DNA from 2 places in the Alkalicoccus luteus genome. Region 2 is predicted to be linked to the other one. Evidence: riboswitches for the same ligand, from Rfam matches in the RefSeq annotation. Region 2 holds a riboswitch; the other holds the start of a gene.
What was found. Region 2 has a riboswitch for lysine ahead of ACSZLD_RS07930 (Na+/H+ antiporter NhaC family protein). Riboswitches for the same ligand answer to the same signal wherever they lie in the genome.

Region 1: it holds a riboswitch for lysine, as region 2 does, so the genes downstream of both, lysA (diaminopimelate decarboxylase) here and ACSZLD_RS07930 (Na+/H+ antiporter NhaC family protein) in region 2, are expected to answer to the same signal.

Annotation. Positions count from the first base shown of each region.
Region 1 covers NZ_JBPZEY010000019.1:3,685-11,286, reverse strand. Annotated here, with positions in the region: gene ACSZLD_RS16405 (peptidylprolyl isomerase) at 1-239, opposite strand, end outside; gene lysA (diaminopimelate decarboxylase) at 426-1,760, opposite strand; lysine riboswitch at 1,860-2,036, opposite strand; gene ACSZLD_RS16395 (pyrimidine-nucleoside phosphorylase) at 2,091-3,392, opposite strand; gene ACSZLD_RS16390 (purine-nucleoside phosphorylase) at 3,454-4,272, opposite strand; gene deoB (phosphopentomutase) at 4,269-5,462, opposite strand; gene xerD (site-specific tyrosine recombinase XerD) at 5,537-6,430, opposite strand; gene fur (ferric iron uptake transcriptional regulator) at 6,630-7,070, opposite strand; gene ACSZLD_RS16370 (NUDIX domain-containing protein) at 7,199-7,602, opposite strand, start outside.
Region 2 covers NZ_JBPZEY010000005.1:18,221-25,822, reverse strand. Annotated here, with positions in the region: gene ACSZLD_RS07955 (DUF72 domain-containing protein) at 1-299, shown strand, start outside; gene ACSZLD_RS07950 (sulfite exporter TauE/SafE family protein) at 332-1,156, shown strand; gene ACSZLD_RS07945 (bifunctional metallophosphatase/5'-nucleotidase) at 1,171-2,544, shown strand; gene ACSZLD_RS07940 (thymidylate synthase) at 2,558-3,352, shown strand; gene folA (type 3 dihydrofolate reductase) at 3,349-3,852, shown strand; lysine riboswitch at 3,898-4,068, shown strand; gene ACSZLD_RS07930 (Na+/H+ antiporter NhaC family protein) at 4,143-5,717, shown strand; gene ACSZLD_RS07925 (sodium-dependent transporter) at 6,107-7,459, shown strand.

The DNA of each region.
Region 1 (7,602 bases), on a different contig from region 2:
CGATGAGGGTTGCCTTCTGTTTCGCATTTGATGGTGTAGCCTGGTCCACCTGTGCCGGTTCCGTTAGGGCAGCCGCCTTGAGCTACAAAGCCAGGAATAACACGGTGGAATGTCAGTCCGTTGTAAAAGCCGTCATTTGCAAGCTTCTCAAAGTTAGCAACCGTACCTGGAGCATCCTCTTCAAAAAAATCAATTTTAATTACTTCGCCATTTTCAAAACGAATTTCACCTTTTTTCATTATGTAAAACCTCCGCGTGAATAAAATAAGGAACAAAAACAGTTTATCAGATTTTACACAGCTTGGCGAATGACAAACCTTTTGCTGGCCCATTTGATAAACGTCCATCTATTTTTTACAGGTTCTCTTTCAACTAAAACAGGACCGTCAGAAAACGCGTATCTGACGGCCCTCTATTCTTCTCTGTTAACTTGTGCGGCTGCTTTCTTTCTGGAGGAGGCTGTACCTTTCTTCCAATTTAACGAGATCTTCAAGGCTTTCTCTGCGAATAACGCATTCATGTCGTCCATTTTCGACGAACACAACAGCCGGACGTAAAATCCGGTTATAATTATTAGCCATGGAATATCCGTAGGCTCCGGTTGAAAACACGGCTAAAAGATCCCCGCTGCCTGCTTTAGGAAGGTCCAAATCCCAGATCAGCATATCGCCGCTTTCGCAGCACTTGCCAGCGATGGAAACCTGTTCTTCAATCGGATCATTAGCACGGTTTGCCAGCAGTGCGGAATATTCTGCCTGATAAAGAGCCGGACGAATGTTGTCGGTCATGCCACCATCAACAGACAGGTACGTCCGGACGTCCGGAATTTCTTTTCGTGCTCCAAGCGAATAAATAGTCGTTCCGGCTTCACCGACAAGTGCCCTGCCCGGCTCGATCCATATTTCCGGAACCGGCTTATTCATGGAAGCTGCCTCGTTTTTCACTTCTTTGACCATACGGGTAATATAATCACCGAGCGGAAGCGGCTTATCACCTTCTGCATAGCGGATTCCAAACCCACCGCCCACGTTAAGCACCTGTGGATAAAATCCAAACTCATGATTCCATTTGCGAATCGAATGAAAGACTGCACGAACTGCTTCTTCAAATCCTTCCGCCCGGAAAATTTGAGAACCGATATGAGAATGCACGCCCTGCAGACGAAGCCACTTGTGATCCTTCAGCATGTTGACTGCCTTGTCCGCCTGACCACTGTTCAAATCGAATCCGAATTTTGAATCTTCCTGTCCGGTTGAAATATATTCATGCGTATGGGCTTCTACTCCTGGAGTAATCCGGATCAGCACGTCCATCTGCTGCTTCTTTGATTCTGTCAAGGCCATGAGCCAGCTCAATTCCGTAAAGTTATCGACGACAATGCAGCCGATTCCATGTTCAACAGCCATCTCCAGCTCCTGCGGAGTCTTATTGTTGCCGTGGAAATGAATATTTTCCATCGGAAAACCGGCTTTTGCAGCGGTATACAGTTCTCCCTCAGAACACACGTCCAAGCTCAGCTCCAGATCAGCAGCCAGCTCCAGCATGGCGATACAGCTGAAGGCTTTGGATGCGTATGCAATTTGATAGTTTACCTGTTCATTCTGAAAAGCTTGATGGAACGCAGCTGCACGCCTGCGGATATCCTCCACATCATAAACAAATAAAGGCGTTCCATATGCTTCTGTCAAAACAGCAGCATCTACTCCTCCAATTTCCAGTCTTCCTGCCTCGTTGATCCGCTGAGTTCCATATTGAACCAATTCAAATCTCTCCTTTACAAACATTATCCCGGCTGCCGCCCCTAAATAAAAGAGGAATGATGGCAGCTGCATCCATCATTCCTCTCGTCTAACAACGATCGGAAAGATAGTTCTCCACAACTTCCTGTGACAGTGCTGCACTTCTTCAGTGCAGCCCCAGAAATACACGGCTGGACATCCGTGTTTTTCTTCGGCCGGCGGGCCTTTCTGCTGCTCGTACCACTTGTCCTTATCCCACAGCATACTGATCCCTTTACCGGCACCTCTATCTTTCTTCTATTCAGTTCTGGCTAATATAGCACAGGTTAGCAGGCTTTGCAACTCCGAGCTTCAGCGGATTACTTCATAAATTAATGTTGGCGAGGACACACGCTCCGCACGTATTTCATAGGCTTCTCTTACTAGACTGCGCGCATCTTCCTGTGATTCTGTATCAGAGTGCAGTACAGCTAGCGATTCTCCAGCTTCAACATAATCACCAATTTTTTTACGCAGCGAGATGCCGACCCCGTGTTTAATCTTACTTTCTTTCGTTTCCCTGCCGGCACCTAAGTACATCGCGGCAGTCCCAATGGAATGAGCTTCAATTGCTGTTATATACCCGGCAGTTTTTGCAGGGACGTCAATGGAATGAGAAGCGCCAGGGAGAAGATCTGTATTTTCTACCATAGACACATCGCCACCCTGGGCAGCGACAAACGTTTTCATGACTTCAAAGGCTTCTCCGTTGTCAAGATTCGCAGCGAGTTTCTCATACGCTTGCTCATAGCTGTCGAATACCCCTGCAAGCAGAGCCATATGACTTCCAATTTCAAGTGAAAGCTCACGGAGATCCTCAACGTTTTTCCCTCGAAGAACATCTACTGCTTCTCGAATCTCGTTTGCATTTCCTATTTCGTAGCCGAGCGGCTGATTCATATCACTAATCACAGCAACTGTATTTCTACCGAGATTTGTACCGATGGTCACCATTTCCTGAGCCAGTTTTTTCGACTCTTCCAACGTTTTCATAAAAGCTCCGGAGCCTGTCTTCACATCCAGCACGATGCTGTCAGCGCCTGAGGCAATTTTTTTACTCATAATCGATCCGGCAATGAGAGGAATTGAATCGACTGTCGCCGTTACATCACGAAGTGCATACAACTTCTTATCGGCCGGTGCCAGGTTGCCGGTCTGGCCTGCCACGGCAAGTTTATTCTCATTTACAAGCCGGATAAAATCCTCTTTGCTTACTTCTACATTAAATCCATTGATTGACTCCAGCTTATCAATCGTACCTCCCGTGTGACCAAGCCCTCTGCCGCTCATTTTAGCCACCGGCACCCCCACCGACGCTACAAGCGGACCGATGATAAAACTGATCTTATCTCCAACTCCTCCAGTAGAATGCTTGTCTACCTTATGGCCGTGAATCGAAGACAGGTCGATCGTTTCACCGGAATCAACCATCGCCTGAGTCAGGACGGCTGTTTCTCTGGCGCTCATTCCTTGGAAGTAAACCGCCATTAAAAGAGCTGACACTTGATAATCAGGAATGGAATCGTTCGTGTAGCCCTCAATGACGTAGGCAATTTCCTCATCGGTCAATTCCTGTCCGGAACGCTTTTTTTCAATTACATCTACCATTCGCATCTTCCAGCACACCTTCCCTGTGCGGCAACTCAATCCGAAATCAAGTGCCTCACGTTTATTTTTATCCGTTCAGCTTGTGCACAATAGCCTTAACGAGCTGTATGAAATCCTGCTTAACGGCTTCCGTCGTTTCCATTACTTCATCGTGGGTAAGCGGCTGATCAAGAATCCCCGCTGCCATATTTGAAATACAGGAAATTCCGAGAACCCGCATTCCGCAGTGACCGGCAGTGATGACCTCTGGAACGGTAGACATACCGACCGCATCTGCACCAAGTACTCGCAGCATACGAACCTCTGCCGGTGTTTCGTAGGACGGTCCGGTCGTTCCGGCATATACGCCTCTTTTAACGTCAATTCCATGTTCTGAAGCTGCATCTGCAGCAAGGCGGATCATGTCCGGGTTATAGGGCTTGGACATATCCGGAAAACGCGGCCCCTGCGCTTCTACATTTTCCCCAATAAGCGGATTGGTCCCAAACATGTTAAGATGGTCCTCAATCAGCATCAAATTGCCAGCATCAAACGATTCGTTGATACCGCCCGCAGCATTTGTCACGATCAGCTCGGTTACCCCAGCTGCTTGCATGGCTCTCACAGGCAGCGTAACGAGCTCCATTGGATAGCCTTCATAAAAATGGAAGCGTCCCTGCATCGCGACGACATCTCTTCCCTCGAGCTTCCCTGCGACAAGCTGACCTTTATGGCCTGCAACCGTAGAAGCTGGAAAGCCGGGAATATCCTGATATGGAATAGCTACAGAATTTTCAATCTCTTCTGCTAAGACACCCAGACCGGAGCCGAGGATTAAGCCAGTCTCCGGCTTCAGGTTGCCAAGCTTTTCGTTGATATAAGCTGCTGCTTTGTTGATATGATTCATGCTTTTTCTCCTCCTGTCAGTTCGTTTAAAAAGCTGGAGCCGTATTCCGGCATTGTAACCTTAAAGTTATCCGCAACAGTCGCTCCAATGTCAGCGAAAGTACTGCGTCTTCCTAAATCAACGGATCGATTAGAAGAAGGACTGTATGCTAAAAGCGGTACGATCTCCCGTGTGTGATCAGTTCCATGATGAACCGGATCGTTTCCATGATCCGCGGTGATAAGCAGGAGATCATCTTCTCGAAGTCTGCTAATGATTTCCGGCAGTCTTGCATCAAATTCCTCCAGCGCCTTTCCGTATCCGATCGGATCTCGCCGGTGGCCAAACTTTGCATCAAAATCAACAAGGTTTAAGAAGCTGAGGCCGGTAAACTCACGGTCTGCTGTTTGCACAAGTTTATCCATACCGTCCATATTCGAAGTTGTACGGAGCGAATCGGTCACGCCTTCATTATCGTAAATATCCGCAATTTTACCGATGGAAATAGAATCGAAGCCTCCATCTTCCAACGCGTTCATAACCGTTTCGCCAAAAGGCTTCAGTGCGTAGTCGTGACGATTGGACGTACGTTCCCACGCTCCATCTGAACCAACAAACGGCCTCGCAATGACACGACCGATCATGTAAGGATCTTCCAGCGTCATTTCCCGGACCGCTTCACAAATGCTCCAGAGCTCCTCCGGAGGAACAACTTCTTCATGAGCAGCAATCTGCAGAACGGAATCTGCAGATGTATACACAATCAAGTCTCCTGTCCGGACGTGTTCGGCTCCCAGTTCATCAAGAATATCGGTCCCCGAAGCCGGTTTGTTTCCGAGAATGCCTCTCCCGGTGTGTGCTTTAATCTGATCGATCAAAGCGCTTGGAAAACCTTCAGGAAACGTGCGAAACGGCTGATCAATGTAAAGACCCATGATTTCCCAGTGCCCGGTCATCGTATCTTTGCCGGCTGACTTCTCTATCATCGTTCCATAAGACCCAATTGTTTGTTTCGGCTGCGACACCCCTTTATATGTCTTGATAGAGCTAAGTCCAAGCTGATCCAAATGAGGCATTTGCAAGCCGTTCATTTTTTCAGCGATATGACCAAGTGTATCAGCGCCTGTGTCACCAAATGCCGCTGCATCCGGTGCTTCACCTATCCCTACAGAATCCATTACGACGAGAAAAATCCGCTTATAAGCTCTCATGTTTGTCACTCCTAACTAAATAATGAAGAAATCTTTGTTCTGTTGTCAGAAGTCAGACCTCTATTCAAAAAGCATCACGCACGAGGATGATGCTGTGTATACACTTCCCTCATGCGTACTTTTGTTACGTGTGTATAGATTTGCGTGGTCGAAATATCGGCATGTCCAAGCATTTCCTGAACAGCGCGCAAATCAGCTCCATTTTCCAATAAATGTGTAGCGAATGAGTGGCGCAGCATGTGCGGAGAAAGCTCTTTTTCAATTCCCGCTTCCTGTGCCAGTTTCTTAATAATTTTCCAAAACCCTTGTCTCGTGAGAACGTTTCCGTGATGATTTAAAAAAAGATCGTCACTCTGCTTCTTTTTCATCAATTCAGACCGTCCGTAATCCAGGTAGTTTTGCAGGGCCGTTGATGCATGGCTGCCCAGCGGAACTATTCGTTCTTTGCTCCCTTTTCCTCTGCACTGGACAAATCCCATCTGTAAATGGACATCCGATGTTTTTAACGTACAAAGCTCTGTCACCCGCATTCCTGTTGCGTACAACAATTCGAGCATGGCTTTGTTCCGCAGCTCGATCGGCTTTTTCTTTCCCGCAGGATCATCGAGAAGCTTCTCTACTTCTGCAGCAGAAAGCACTTTTGGCAACCTGCGTTCCTGCTTCGGTGCATCAACGTCAGAGGAAGGATCCTGAGCCGACAGTTTTTCCCGCAGCATAAAGCGGTGAAAGGAGCGGACAGTAGAAAGCATCCTTGCTGTCGTAGAGGCTGCTCGTCCATTCTCAAAGAGATGCCGGAGAAAACCTGATATATGGTGACGCATGACATCGTTCCAATCCTTTAAATCAGCTGTTTGCTGGAGATATGCGGCATATGCACGCAGATCCCGTTCAGAGGCTGAAACGGAGTTGGGTGAAAGGCCTTTTTCAACCGTCAAATAGTGAATGAATGTTTCTATTTCATGGTGCACATCCTGCCACCTCCTGCTTCTTTCAGAATACCACAGGTACGTACCTTTGTGCAGTTGGCATTGAAAAAATGTCCTGAATTTTATTGACTATGCGATATATTCTTCTGAATCAATAGCTGACAACACAAAAAACCTCAGAATAGTCTGAGGCTTCCGTTCAGCGTAAGTTATAGAATGGGACTTCTTGCTGGTACAGCGACTACCTGCCGTTACACCGATGACAAATACCGTGAAACGTAAGCCGGTGATCTTTAATGTCGAACTTCCACCGCTGTTCCACGATCTTCTCCACATCACCAAGCAGATCCTCCTGAATTTCATCAACTGCTCCGCACTCCAGGCAGACTAGATGATGATGAAAGTGTGTGGCACCTTCTTTACGAAGATCATAGCGGGACACGCCGTCCCCGAAATTAATTTTGTCTACGATTTTCAATTCGGTAAGAAGTTCAAGCGTCCGGTACACTGTGGCAAGCCCAATTTCCGGATATTTTTCTTTGACCAGCATGTAAACATCTTCGGCGCTGAGGTGGTCTTCCTCATGTTCGAGCAGCACTCGAACGACAGCTTCCCGCTGCGGAGTGAGTTTATAGCTCTGGGAATGAAGTTGTTTTTTTATTCTTTCAATGCGCTGCTCCATTGACAGTCGTCCTCCATTCAGCAGCTCCTGTATGAGCGGAGCTTGCCTTCATTTCTGCTATTATTATAAGCAGTATTGAAAATGGGTGTCAAATGATAATGATTATCATAACAATATAATAATAATTATTATTTAGGTCTGCTTGATGACCGTTCTTTTTGCAGCTGCAGGTATTGAACAGCATACAGCGTTTTAGCATCATGAATGGTACCATCTTCTATAAACGCTGATGCTTCTTCTAAACTGACCTCAGCCATCTCAACAAATTCATCGTCATCTGCAGCTTTGTGTCCGGCCTTTAGATCTTCAGCAATATAAATATGTACAAGTTCATCCGCGAATCCTGGACTCGTATAGAACGAACAAAGGAATCTGCATGATCCTGCTTTTATTCCTGTTTCTTCTTCCAGCTCTCTAACTGCACAAACTTCAGGGCTTTCTCCCTCATCCAATTTCCCGGCCGGGATCTCTGCAATTACTTTACCTAATGCTTTTCTGTACTGATAAACGAGAATGAGCTTATCATCGCGGA
Region 2 (7,602 bases):
ACAAGGAGCATACGCTTGTGAGGCTTCACGGCCGGAATAAAGCGGCCTGGCAAAAGCCGGCCCCGGGGCAGAAGTGGCGCGAAGTCCGCTATTTGTACGATTATAACGAAGAAGAGCTCCACGACATACTCGAAAAAGTGGAGAAGCTTACGAACCAATCACGCGCGGTGACAGTCGTGTTTAACAACAATTCAGGAGGTCACGCAGCCGGCAATGCAAAGCGGCTGCAGGAAATGGCTGGTCTGCCGGTAAAGGGGCCGGCTCCGAAGCAGCTTGGATTATTTGATAACGAAGACTGACCTCCGCTGCTTTTCAGAGGAGTACATGACGAATGGAATGGATTGCCCTTGCCTTCCTCGGTCTTGCAGCTGCGATTGTCGGCAGCGTTATGGGACTTGGAGGAGGAATAATTATCGTCCCGGCACTTATGGTGCTCGGAGGCTATACAGAGCTGTTAAGCGGCATTACGCCGCAGACAGCGGTCGGAACATCGCTGCTGGTGATGATTTTTACCGGTCTCTCGTCGACGCTTGCTTATATGAAGCAGAAAGTCGTTGATTTAAAAAGCGGGCTGCTCTTCTTTGCAGGGAGCGGTCCTGGAGCCCTGTTCGGCGTCTGGCTGAACAGCGGCATTGATGTCGCAAGTTTTTTAATCGCATTCGGCGTCTTTATTATTATCGTATCGTTTATCCTGCTGATCCGGCACCGAATTAAGCCGATTCCCCTTCGGCCGGGCGGAATCAAACGGACTTTCCGCGAGCCGGACGGCACGATCCGTGAATATGGCTATGAAGCGTGGCTTGGCATTTCAATTGCCTTTTTTGTCGGCATGTTTTCCGGCTTGTTCGGCATTGGCGGCGGCTCGCTTATGGTGCCTGCTATGATCATTCTCTTTGCCTTTCCGCCGCATTTTGCAGTAGCAACGTCCATGTTTCTCGTCTTTCTCTCTGCGCTTGTAAGCTCTGCATCCCACGTCGCACTTGGGAATGTGGACTGGGTATACGCAGCAGCTCTCATTCCGGGAGCTTGGTTCGGCGGGAAGATAGGGGCATGGATCAATCGCCGGCTGAAAAGTGATACACTCGTGCTCGCGCTGCGAATTGTGCTGCTCTTGATCGGCATCAGGCTTATCTATGAAGGAATAACCGGATTATAAAAGGAGGTCCCGGCGTGGCAACAGTAACGATTCTGCATACAAATGATCTTCACAGCGAGCTGGACCAGTGGCCTGCTGCTGCTGCCCTGCTGAAGGTGAAACGGAAAGCAGCAGAAGAGCGAGGTGAGCATGTCCTCCTTTATGATATAGGCGATCACTGCGACCGGGTGCACCCGTTAACAGAAGGCCTGATGGGTCGTGGAAACACGGAGCTGTTAAACGAGATGCGCTATGACGCAGTGACCATCGGTAATAACGAAGGCATCACACTGCCGAAAGCGGCACTTGAATCTCTCTATGAACGAGCAGAGTTTGATGTACTCGTAGCCAACCTGTACCATCCGGATGGTAATCGTCCATCCTGGTGCAAGCCGTGGGAGCTTTACACACTCCCGGATGGCTACCGGCTTGCGGTCGTTGGATTAACCATTCCGTTTTATCAGTTTTATGAGGAGCTCGGATGGAAAGTGGAAGACCCACTGCAGGAGATGGGCGAGCTTCTCCCTGAGATGAGCCGGCATGCTGACGGCATCATCTGTTTATCCCACCTCGGACTTCGGCTTGACCGCGAACTAGCAGAGGCGTTTCCAGCTATCTCGGTGATACTCGGAGCCCATACGCATCATGTTCTGGAGAATGGCGAGCTGCATCATCAAACGTGGATTCACCAGTGCGGACGTTCCGCTTCCCATATTGGCGAAATTACGATCGAAACAGAAAGCGGCAGTCCGGCGCGTGTCAAGCATATTCACACTCATGAAGTAAAGGGCATCCGGGGGGATGGCGAAACCGGGCGTCATCTGGAGCGGCTGGAAGCAGAAGCACTGCCTCAGCTTTATCATCCGGTCGCTGAACTGCCTGAAGCGCTGCACGTTTCCTGGTATGAACCGTCCTCGCTTACCGCACTTGCCGCAGAGGGCCTTCGTGAGTGGTGCAGCGCAGATGCAGCTATGTTCAATGCCGGACTGCTGTTAAACAGCCTGCCTGCAGGCCAGGTCACGCGACATCATCTCCATCAAATCTGTCCTCATCCAATCAACCCTGCTGTCGTAAAAATCGAGGGAACCGATTTAAAGAAAATCATCCGTCTTTCCAATGAAGAAACGATGATTCACTACCGTCTGCGAGGCTACGGCTTTCGCGGGAAAGTGCTTGGAATGACATCTTTTTATGGCAGGGAGGGCCTCATAAATGGAGATGCCGAGCGGCTGATTGAAGACCGCCGTATCTACAGCCTGGCTGTTCCGGATCTATTTACGTTCAGCCATTTATATCCGCTGATGAATGATCTCCATTCAAAACAGTACTTTATGCCGGAATTTTTGCGGGATGTACTTGCCTGGAAGCTGGAAAAGACGTACGGCAAGGCATCGCCGGTGACGAAATAAAAGGAGGATTCTCATGAAAACCTATCTCGATCTGTGCAGACACGTTTTAGAGAACGGAACTGCTAAAGAAGACCGGACCGGTACAGGAACGATCAGCACATTCGGCTATCAGATGCGCATGAATTTAGAAGAAGGCTTTCCACTTGTGACGACAAAGAAAATGGCCGTAAAGGCGATGATCTATGAGCTGCTCTGGTTCATTAAAGGTGATACAAACGTGAAGTACCTGCAGGAGAACGGCGTACGAATTTGGAACGAGTGGGCTGGTGACGATGGGGACCTTGGTCCCGTCTACGGCCGGCAGTGGAGAAGCTGGCCGGCGCCGGATGGCAGACAAATCGATCAACTGCGGAACGTGATTGACACGATTAAGTCGAATCCGGATTCACGTCGAATGGTCGTGAACGCTTGGAACGTAGGAGAGCTTGATGAAATGGCGCTTGCACCATGCCACTGCCTGTTTCAATTTTATGTGGCAGACGGCAGACTTTCCTGCCAGCTGTATCAGCGGTCGGCGGATGTGTTTTTGGGGGTGCCGTTTAACATCGGTTCCTACTCGCTCCTGACAATGATGATCGCTCAGGAATGCGGCTTGAAGCCAGGGGATTTTGTGCATACGTTTGGCGATGTGCACATTTATAATAATCATGTAGAGCAGGTAAAAGAGCAGCTTTCGCGCGATCCGCGCCCGCTGCCAATCATGAAGCTCAACCCGGATGTAAAGCGAATCGAAGATTTTACGTTCGAAGACTTTGAGCTGTCCGGATATGATCCGCACCCTGCGATTAAAGGGAAGGTGTCGGTATGATTTCGATGATTGCGGCCATGGATCGGGACAGGGTCATCGGTAAGGACGGGGGCATGCCGTGGAAGCTGCCGGGCGATCTAGCTTTTTTCAAGCAGACGACGCTGCATAAAACGGTCGTGATGGGGCGTAAGACGTTTGAATCAATCGGCAGACCTCTCCCGAAACGGCGTAACCTCGTGCTGACGCGCGACGCTTCTTTTTCGCATGAAGGAATCGAAACGATCAGCGATATGAATGACATATTGGCACTCGCAGCGGAAGACGAAGAAATCGTCATCATGGGGGGAGCAGAGCTGTACGAAATGTTTCTTCCTTATGCGGCACGTATGTATTTGACACGCATCGATGCTTCGTTTGAAGGCGATACGTTCTTTCCTCCATTCGACGAAAAGGAATGGGCCGTTACAGCGGAGATGAACGGTCAGATGGATGAGAAAAATCAGCATCCTCACACTTTTCAGACTTTGGAGAGAGTGGTTGAAGACGGTCAGAATCTGTGATATGATTCCACAGTCATAATGAATAAATGGTAGATACCTCACGTCATGTGAGGTGGAGGAGCAGCTGCGATCAGTACTGAATCCGAGTCCGGCAGGGCAGGGACGATTCAGGAAAGGCAATGCTGCCGAAGCGAATGGACAGCCGGTTCATTCAGCTGGGGCTTTATTGAACAGATAAAGCACTGTCACAGGGAACTGTGGAGAGCTGCCTGACGGAGGAATCAACTGTGATACAACGAGCAGGGGCTTCCCCTGCTCTTTTTGTATGGATAAAAGGGAGGATGACGAACGTGGAACATGGAATTTTATCACTGCTGCCGCCGGTGCTCGCACTCGTACTTGTACTGATTACAAAGCGTGTGCTGCTGTCACTCGGAGCAGGGATTATTGTCGGTGCGCTGATGGTGCATCAGACAGAGGATATGTTTGTAAATGCGGCCATTGCCGATATAGCAGGAACCGTCACGTCGATTTTCTGGACAGCTGACGGGGTGAATACGTGGGAATTTTATATTATTCTGTTTCTCTTTCTGCTGGGGATGATCGCAGCTCTTATCACGATCACCGGAGGTGGCCGTGCATTTGGGGAGTGGGCGCTTGCGCGTGTGAAAACCCGGGCAGGAGCACAGTTCACTGCTGGCTTCCTTGGCATCATCATCTTTATTGATGATTATTTCAACAGCTTAACGGTCGGGAACGTCAGCAGACCGTTGACGGACAGGCATCGTATTTCCCGGGCGAAGCTTGCTTACGTCGTCGATTCGACAGCAGCGCCGATGTGCGTTATATCACCGGTTTCCAGCTGGGGTGCGTACATCATCACGATTATCGGGGGGATTCTGGCCACTCATGGCGTAGCCCAGTATGGATCGCTGCAGGCATTTCTGATGATTGCACCGATGAATTTCTATGCGGTATTTGCGATCATTGCCGTATTTGCCGTCGCCTACTGGAAGCTGGATATTGGACCGATGCGTAAACATGAACACCGGGCAATCGAAACAGGTGAACTGGTAGACCGTTCCCGCGGGGCTATACCCGGCGAAAACGAAGAGACTGTTCCGCAAACGGATGGGAAGGTTGCCGATCTAGTTATCCCCATTTTAATTCTTATCGGAGCAACCGTTCTGTTTATGGTCATCACCGGCATTCAAGGAACGGAAGGGGAAGCCAGCATCCTGGCTGTGTTTGAAAACACAGACGTCGCTGCTGCACTGCTGTACGGCGGGTTAATCAGCTTTGCATCTGCGCTCATCCTCGCTTTCTTCCGCCGTATCCGTGTTTCTCAGATCGGACTCGGACTTTGGAGCGGGGTAAAGTCGATGCTTCCGGCTGTATATATTCTCGTGTTTGCATGGACGATTATTGAAGTCATTGATGCGCTCGGAACAGGGGAGTACCTGGCATCACAGGTGGATACCTTTATTCCAGCGGCGCTGCTTCCAGTTCTGCTGTTTGTACTTGCAGGATTTATGGCATTCAGCACAGGAACTTCCTGGGGCACATTCGCCATCATGCTGCCGATTGCCGGAGATATCGCTGCGGCTGTTGATATTACGCTCATGCTGCCAGTGCTGGCGGCTGTTCTGGCCGGATCCATTTTTGGAGATCACTGCTCGCCGATTTCGGATACGACCATTCTGTCCTCAGCAGGTGCAGGGAGTCATCACATCGATCACGTGCTCACGCAGCTGCCGTATGCGCTTCTAATCGGTGTCACGGCATCCGCCTCATTCCTCGTGCTCGGCCTTACGGGCAGCACGCTGCTTGGGCTCGCTGCCGGAGCCGGGATGCTGGCGCTGCTGCTGTTCGGCATTCGTATCTACACGAAGCGGTTAGATGATCGTTCTGCCGCAATATCATAAAACCGAAACCCTCAACGAGTGTTTTTCCGTGTTCCTGCGGAAAGACACTCGTTTTTTCATGAAGGTTGGCTCGTTACGATACAGTCCTCGTATAACGGTGTTTATACGCGCTTGTATACATTATGAGAAAAAAATAATTAATTTTCCATGAGGATACTGCAAAACGTGTAGAAACCCGTCGAAAACGTTGATATACTAACGATAATTTCAATTTTCTACATAAAAGAAATATTCAGAAAAGTCTTTGACAATTTTCCATTATATAATTATAATGAAATAGCAAAGAAGCCTTTTTTGATTAATTATGGAAATCGATAAGGAGGGAAGTATCAGGGGGAGATCATACGAATAGCGTACCATGGTTCGATAAATAGAGAGGGAGGGATTTCATCGTGGTTACCAATCAACGAGAACAATTTGCAACGAAACTTGGCTTTATCCTTGCGGCAGTTGGGTCCGCCGTCGGACTCGGAAATATCTGGCGCTTTTCCTATGTCGCCGGCGAAAGCGGGGGTGCCGCTTTTCTGCTCATTTATGTGCTGTGTATCTTCCTGATCGGGCTGCCGGTCCTGCTTGCGGAATTTTCCGTCGGACGCCGCGGACAGTCTGATGTAGTCGGATCCTACAACAATATTGCACCAGGGAAACCTTGGGTCATCGGTGGTATCCTAGGGGTGCTGACGTCCTTTTTAATCTTGTCCTTTTACGGCGTTATTGCCGGCTGGGTTGTTTACTACTTCTTCGCCTATCTGACTGGACAGGCAACTGGAGTAGGGGAAGGCAACTACGCTGACTTCTTCGTGACCTTTATCGGCGGAGCTGCAGCACCGGTTGTCTGGCAGGTCATCTTCATGGCCCTTGTACTCGGAATTGTCTTCTTCGGCGTTAAGAAGGGGATTGAGCTGTCGAATAAAATCTTCATGCCGCTCCTTGCCATCATCCTTATTTTCTTAGCTGTTTACAGTCTGACCCTTGACGGCGCAGGCGAAGGTCTTGCCTTCCTGTTCACACCGGACTGGTCCGCGTTTGCAGAGCCTGGGGTATGGTCCTCTGCTGTTGGACAAGCATTCTTTACGCTCTCACTCGGTATGGGTGCAATGATCACCTACAGCAGCTATCTGTCTCGTGAAGCGAATTTGACGACGGCAGCGGGTAGTGTTGTGACGCTTGATACGCTGTTTGCGATCGTCGCAGGTATCGTGATTTTCCCTGCGGTATTCACGTTTGCAAACGTAGAGCCGGACGATGGCCCTGGTCTGATCTTTATCGTACTTCCGGAAGTATTCAACCAGATGGGCGGAGCAGGTACGATCTTTGGGATTTTCTTCTTCTTCCTGGTCGCAATCGCTGCGCTGTCTTCTGCGATTTCCCTGCTGGAAGTAAGCGTATCGTATGTGATGCGCCAGCTGAACTGGAACCGTCGTAAAGCAACGCTTCTTGCAGGTATTGCGGTTACCGTATTCGGTATCCCGTCAGCACTCAGCCAGGGCGGACCGCTCACGTTCGAATTCTTCGGACTGCCATTCCTTGATCTGATCGATACGATCACGGACCAGTATACGCTTCCTCTAGCTGGAATGATCGTAGCGCTGTTCGTCGGATGGGGCTGGAACCAGGTTGATGCACTGAAGGAAACTGGTCTGACGAACTCGCCATTCGGCGTTCTCTGGCTCTGGATGCTTCGAATCGTTGCCCCAATCGGAATCGCCTGGATCTTGTTCCAGAATATTTTCGGAGCCTAAAAAAAGCCTGGACTAAATCAGCATATTTCAAAAGAGCGGCCCTTCTTCAGGGGCTGCTCTTTTCAGGCTGTTGACAAAGTCTATCAGCTATCCTGATTATTCGTCTGGTTGTATTCCTCTTTGCTTACCTAGCCTGCCTCGGG